Regions from separate parts of the Delftia sp. DLF01 genome, predicted to be linked through region 2. Evidence: riboswitches for the same ligand, from Rfam matches in the RefSeq annotation. Region 2 holds a riboswitch; the other holds the start of a gene.
What was found. Region 2 has a riboswitch for thiamine pyrophosphate ahead of thiC (phosphomethylpyrimidine synthase ThiC). Riboswitches for the same ligand answer to the same signal wherever they lie in the genome.
Positions count from the first base shown of each region.

Region 1: linked by a shared signal. The riboswitch ahead of IB269_RS04945 (hypothetical protein) and the one ahead of thiC (phosphomethylpyrimidine synthase ThiC) in region 2 are both predicted to bind thiamine pyrophosphate.

Region 1 covers NZ_JACVAZ010000001.1:1,123,508-1,126,910, reverse strand. Annotated here, with positions in the region: gene IB269_RS04950 (acyl-CoA reductase) at 1-380, opposite strand, end outside; gene IB269_RS04945 (hypothetical protein) at 377-1,495, opposite strand; TPP riboswitch at 1,563-1,654, opposite strand; gene IB269_RS04940 (YncE family protein) at 1,683-3,403, opposite strand, start outside.
Region 2 covers NZ_JACVAZ010000007.1:49,489-52,891, forward strand. Annotated here, with positions in the region: gene cysE (serine O-acetyltransferase) at 1-546, shown strand, start outside; gene IB269_RS27510 (nitroreductase) at 610-1,272, shown strand; TPP riboswitch at 1,336-1,461, shown strand; gene thiC (phosphomethylpyrimidine synthase ThiC) at 1,727-3,403, shown strand, end outside.

The sequences.
Region 1 (3,403 bases), on a different contig from region 2:
AAGCGCCGCAGCTGCGCGGCGCGAAAGGTCTTGAAGAAGCCCGTCAGCCCCAGGCGCACCATGTCGGCGTCATAGCCGCTGACCACGGGCAGCCAGGTCTCGGCCTGGCGCCGATAGGGATCGCTGCGGTCCAGCAGGCGGGCAATGGCGCGGTCGATGGCGTCGATGATCTCGGCCACGGGCATGGCCCTGAGGTGGCGGTCGGCGGCACGGCGCACATGGGCTGCCAGCGCACGCATCTGCGGGCCGGTCAGCAGGGGCACGGAGACTTCCAGCCGCACGCCGCCGCGTTCGAAGGGCAGCACATGCCACTGCACCTCGGCCTCGCGCAAACCAGGCAGTTCGGGCAGGTAGCCGGCCGTGATCCGCTCGATGTTCATGCAGCAGCGGCCTTCACGAATTCATCGACCGCCAGCGAGCAGCCCTTGGCCGCTGCGCCCTCGGCACGCCCCAGCAACAGGAAACCGCTGTTCTCGCCATGGCCGGCCCACAGGCCCACGTCCTCGGTGAGGATGGTGGTGACCGCGTTGTAGTTGGCCAGGTCGCAGTGCACGAGAATGCCGCGCTCGCCGGGCGCCACGCTGCGGCCGGTGACGGGCTCGACCAGGCGCGAGCGTATCCAGTGCGGCCCCGACTTGACCGAGGGCAGCGTGGCATTGCCGTCGTCGTAGAACTGCGTGCTCAACTCGGTCATGCCGTACATGTTGATGCAGTGGCTGCGCGGCACGCCCAGCAACCGAGACAGGTCGGCGTAGAAATCCTCCAGCGGCAGCTCGCGCGACTGGCCCTTGTAGCCGCCCGTGTCCAGGATGCGGCTGCCTGGCGGCAGGCAAAAGCTGCGGCCCTGCTCGCGCAGCGCATCCATCACATGCACCAGGCTGAAGCTGGCGCCCAGCAGCGCATAGGGGCGACCGCTGCGCTCGGATTCCTCCAGCACGGCGCACAGGCCGGGCATGTCCAGGCCGTCGGGGGTGAGGAAGTAGCGGCTGTCAGGAGTGCCGAATTCCGTCTTGGCCAGCGCCAGGTAGTGGGCCAGCGAAGAGTTGGGCATGGCCTGCTCGTCGGGAAAGAGGATGCCCATGGGCAGGCGCTCGTGCCCGGCCATGAAGCGCTGCGCGAAGTTGCGCGTCATCGACGCATCGTAGACATCGAGCGCGGGATGGAAGTGGCGCCCGCGCGCGGACAGTCCCTTGGCCTGGCCCGTGGTGCCGCTGGTCATGAACACGCGCTCCGCGGGCGAGGCCGGCTCGCTGCGCAGCTCCATGGCCTTGAACGCATCGATGGGCACGGCGGGAATGTCGCTCCAGGTCTTCACATTGCGCAGCGTGGCGCCGCGCCGCTGGCAGAAGCTGCGAAACGGCGCATTCGATTCGTATTGGTAGGCGAACAGCCGCAGGGCCAGTGCGTCGAACTGCTCGTCGGTGCAGCCGTCCATGGCGATGAATGCAAGCAGGTCTGCGACCAAAGAAGCCGCCTGGGGCCGGGCCTTGTCCATGGAATTCCTTCGAGAGCTGGGACGTGATGCTCCGAAGGCTCCCCCGCCCGTGGCGCATGGGCGGCCACGCAGGGGTGCAAGCTCTTCTTCCGCCGGAATGACCCGGTTCAAGTTCTCGGGTGTGGATCTCAGCACTGGCGTGCACCCCGGAGCGGAGGGCTATCTTACAGCAGGGTCGCCAACCCCGTCAGGCCAGCAGGCGAACCCCAAAACCCAGCAAGGTCGCGACATACAGCAGCACCAAGGCCTTGCCCAGCACACCACTGTTGGACCAGAAGTGGCGTGCCACGGCGAAGTCCCAGGCGCCATCGCGCACCTGCAGCTGCGGCAACCGCGCCAGGATCTCGCGCCTGAACGCGGCCTCGTCGAACAGGGGACTGCCATTGAGTCGCAGGGGAATGGCGCGAAGGCCCATCCACAGATGCTGGCGCGTGCAGGTGACGCGACTGGCATCGAATTTTCGGGTCCTGCGTGCCATGCGTACCGCGATCCGATGCCCGTCCGTGGCTATGCGCATGGTCTCCAGCTGCTTGAGCTTGCGCCAGAGCCATGCATACAAACACAGCGGCAACACGGCCAAAAGCACCAGCAGGACACCGAGCATGCCCGTTGGATCGCACGATTTGTCCGGACCGCAGTCGCGCTGGTGCAAAAGCGGCAAGAACCAGTAGACCATCCCCCCTGCAACCAGGCAATGCAGAACGCCAACCATGGCAAGCGCACGCCTGCGCTTCACGGTGCTGCCCGCAAGCGCCGTGACCGAAGTGACCAGCGGCTTTCCTTCCGAGGCTTGAGAAGCCTGCGCGGCGTGCTGGGACGGTGAGGAAACCACGACCGCGCTGGAGGCTTCGGTGTCGCCCACTTCCTGCCAGCGCTTGCCGCCCAATTGGCGCAATTCCCCCGCCTTCCAGGCAAGCCACAGTCCCAGAGCCATCAATACCCCGATGCTGCCCAGCAGGAACGAAGGCAACCGCCTGCCCCATTCATAGGACGAGCGGGCAGACGCCAGCTCGCCGCGGAATGGAGCATCCCCGAAAGGCTCCAGCACGCGGCCGTCCAGATCCACGCGATGGACGGTGAATTGGGTCATGTCCGGCAGCAACAACTCCTGACCCACCATGGCGATGGCGTTCGGGTCCTGGTCGGGCGAAAGCGGCATCACCCGTTCAGGCCTCAACTGGGAATCCATCAACAGCAGATCTGCTCCCCGCATGCTCGAGTCTGCCACCAGCACCCATAGACGCTGCTGGCCATCCAGCTGCATGGCGAACGGGAAGCGGCGCCCGGAACGCAGGCCCGCATATTCCACGGGAAATACGGCAGGCGCGGCCTGGGTGCTCTGTGCCGTATCGATTTGCGCAATCTGATGGCGGTTGGTATTGGCCACCCACATACGCTCGCCTACCTGCAGCGTCTGATTCGGAAAGCGCAGGCCTTCGCTGTAGGTCTTGAGCAGCACATAGGCTTGCGCTGCACTGGAAGCGGCGTCGCGCTGGTAAACGAGAACGCGGTGATTGGATGCGTCGGAGACCACAATCTGCGCTTCATCGGCCGTTACCCGCATCCAGCGATAGCCACCGCGTGTGGACAAATCGGGCAGATCCAGCGCCACGCAGCGCTGCATTGCCAGATCGCAGCGATGCACACTTCCCTGGTCATGCGCCCAAAGCGTCTTCTCGCCAATGAACTGAAGGCTGCTGACCGATGGGGTCAAACCCAATTGCGCCAACTCCAGACGCTGCAGGCGTGTGCCCTGCCGATCAAACTGATGCAAAGCGCCATGGCTTTGAATCCACACTGTATTGCCTTGGATTGAGGGAAGCCTGGGGCCCAATGGGTCGGGCAACAGCCAACCCCGAAAGACAAAGGCCAGGATCAACAGGCATTGCAGCCCGATCACAGCCCTGA
Region 2 (3,403 bases):
GTCGGCGACGGCTGCACCATCTACCACGGCGTGACCCTGGGCGGCACCTCGCTGTACAAGGGCGCCAAGCGCCATCCCACGCTGGGCCGCGATGTGGTGGTCAGCGCAGGTGCCAAGGTGCTGGGCGGCTTCGAGGTGGGCGACGGTGCCAAGATCGGCAGCAATGCCGTGGTCATCAAGCCCGTGCCCGCAGGCGCCACGGCCGTGGGCATTCCGGCGCGCATCATCGCCAGCAAGAACGGCCACAGCGCCGATGTGACCGAGCACGACCTGGCATCGGCCAAGGCCGAGTCCATCAAGGTCCCTGCCTCTGCCGCGCCCCAGCCATTCACGGCCTACGGCATCACCCAGGAAATGGACCCCGTGGCCCAGGCCATGCGCGGCCTGAGCGATGGCGCGGCCGCGCATGAGCAGCAGATCGCGCTGTTGTGGGAGGCCATTGCCAAGCTCTCGGCCGGCAGCAAGGTGGGCGACTGCGTGCCCTGCGAGTCCGAGCGCCCGCAGGCGTTCCAGAAGGACAAGATCGACCAGATCATGGGCAAGTAGGCCTGCAGAAGATCACCAAAGATCCCCCAAGATCCCCCAAGAAGACCGGAGACTCCGACCAGCATGAACGTTGAACAGGCCTTGCATGCGCGCCGCTCCGTGCGCGCCTTCCTGCCCCAGTCGCCCGATGCGGCGCTGGTGCGCTCCCTGATGGAACAGTCGGCACAAGCGGCCTCGGGCGGCAACCTGCAGCCCTGGCGCGTGCTGGCGCTGACGGGCGAGCCGCTGCAGCAACTGCTGACCGCCGTTGCCGAAGCCGAGCCCCAGGACGCCCAGCCCGGCCTGTCCTACCCGCCCAATCTCTGGGAGCCCTACCGCAGCCGGCGCTTTGCCAATGGCGAAGAGCTGTACCAGTCGCTGGGCATTCCGCGCGACGACAAGCCTGCGCGGCTGGAGCAGCTGGCGCGCAACGGCCAGTTCTTCGGCGCGCCCGTGGGCCTGATCGTGGCGGTGGACGAGCGCATGGGCCTGCCGCAATGGGTGGACCTGGGCATCTACCTGCAGTCCTTCATGCTGCTGGCCTGCGCCAATGGCCTGGCCACCTGCGCCCAGGGCTTCTGGCGCCGCTACAACGACGCCGTGACCCAGGCGCTGGCGCTGCCCGAGGGCTACCACGTGGCCTTCGGCATTGCGCTGGGCTACGAGGACAAGGATGCCCCCATCAACGGCTGGCGCGCCACGCGCGCACCGGTGGCCGAATGGGCACAGATGCGCGGCTTCGACTGAGCAGGGCCTTCAGGCCCCTGGGCAAACCCGCAGGGCAAGGGCGCCTTGCCATCCCCTATACTGCGCTCTGCTCCGGGGTGTGCTGATGCACTGAGATGCCAACCGGTCCATGCGCTGCATGGGCCAGGCGGCGAACCCGACGAACTTGATCCGGTTGATACCGGCGGAAGAAGAGCGGGACCCTGAAGCGGGGCCGAAGTCAGAGGATGGAAGTCCGCCACGGCGGATACACGCAGGGCCGCAACGGCCAGGCAGGCCACCATCCAACGCACATCGGCCCTTGCCAACCAAGGCTGCTCGTGCGCCTTGGCGTGCGTGGCAACCAGGGGCCAAGGCCATACGGCCCTGGCAGGCCCACACTGGCATAGCCCGGTGCGCGGCCTTTGGCACAGCCCAAGGAGTGTCCGGTTCCCGGAGCGTTGTTGATCGACGCTTTGAACGCAAGGAACCCGACATGAACGCTCCCGATTCCATCTTCACTCCCGCAGCCGGCGAAGCTCCCGACGCACAGCGTTTTTCCGATCTGCTGGCGCAGTCGCGCAAGCCGTTCCCGGCCTCCACCAAGAGCTATCTGCAAGGCAGCCTGCATTCCGGCCTGAGCGTGCCCGTGCGCGATATCCAGCTGACCAATGGCGAGCAGGTCAGCGTCTATGACACCTCGGGCCCCTACACCGACCCGGCCGTGGCCATCGACGTGCGCAGCGGCCTGCCGGGCGTGCGCAATGCCTGGATCGAGTCGCGCGGCGACAGCGAGTACTACGCCGGCCGCCTGCGCCAGGCCCTGGACGACGGCGGCAAGCGCGGCGAGGAAGACGAGCGCGTGGCCCGCCTGCGGGCCGAGGCCGCATCCCTGCAGCGCCAGCCGCGCCGCGCCAAGAGCGGCGGCAACGTCACCCAGATGCACTACGCGCGCAAGGGCATCATCACGCCCGAGATGGAATACGTGGCCCTGCGCGAGAACGGCCGCCGCGAATGGATGGCCGAGTACCAGCAGGACGCCGCGCGCGAGGCCCGCCTGGCCGGCAACGGCCTGGGCGCCGCCATCCCCAAGATCATCACGCCCGAATTCGTGCGCGACGAAGTGGCGCGCGGCCGCGCCATCATCCCGGCCAACATCAACCACCCCGAGATCGAGCCCATGGCCATCGGGCGCAACTTCAAGGTCAAGATCAACGCCAACATCGGCAACTCGGCCGTCACCTCCAGCATCGAGGAAGAGGTCGAGAAGCTGGTCTGGGCCATCCGCTGGGGCGCGGACAACGTGATGGACCTGTCCACGGGCAAGAACATCCACACCACGCGCGACTGGATCATCCGCAACTCGCCCGTGCCCATCGGCACCGTGCCCATCTACCAGGCGCTGGAAAAAGTGGGCGGCATCGCCGAGGACCTGACCTGGCCCATCTTCCGCGACACGCTGATCGAGCAGGCCGAGCAGGGCGTGGACTACTTCACCATCCATGCCGGCGTGCGCCTGGCCTACATCCACCTCACGGCCCAGCGCCGCACGGGCATCGTCTCGCGCGGCGGCTCCATCATGGCCAAGTGGTGCATGGCCCACCACCGCGAGAGCTTCCTGTACGAGCACTTCGAGGACATCTGCGACATCATGAAGCAGTACGACGTCAGCTTCTCGCTGGGCGACGGCCTGCGCCCCGGCAGCGCCTCGGACGCCAATGACGAGGCCCAGTTCGCCGAACTCAAGACCCTGGGCGAGCTGACCCAGCTGGCCTGGAAGCACGACGTGCAGACCATGATCGAAGGCCCCGGCCACGTGCCCATGCACATGATCCAGGCCAACATGACCGAGCAGCTCAAGCACTGCCATGAGGCGCCGTTCTACACCCTGGGCCCGCTGACCATCGACATCGCGCCCGGTTACGACCACATCGCCAGCGCCATCGGCGCGGCCATGATCGGCTGGTTCGGCACCGCCATGCTGTGCTACGTCACGCCCAAGGAACACCTGGGCCTGCCCGACCGAGACGACGTCAAGCAGGGCATCATCGCGTACAAGATCGCAGCCCACGCGGCCGACGTCGCCAAGGGCCACCCCGGCGCCCGCGCCCGCGACGACGCGCTGAGCCAGGCCCGCTTCGACTTCCGCTGGCAGGACCAGTTCAACCTGGGC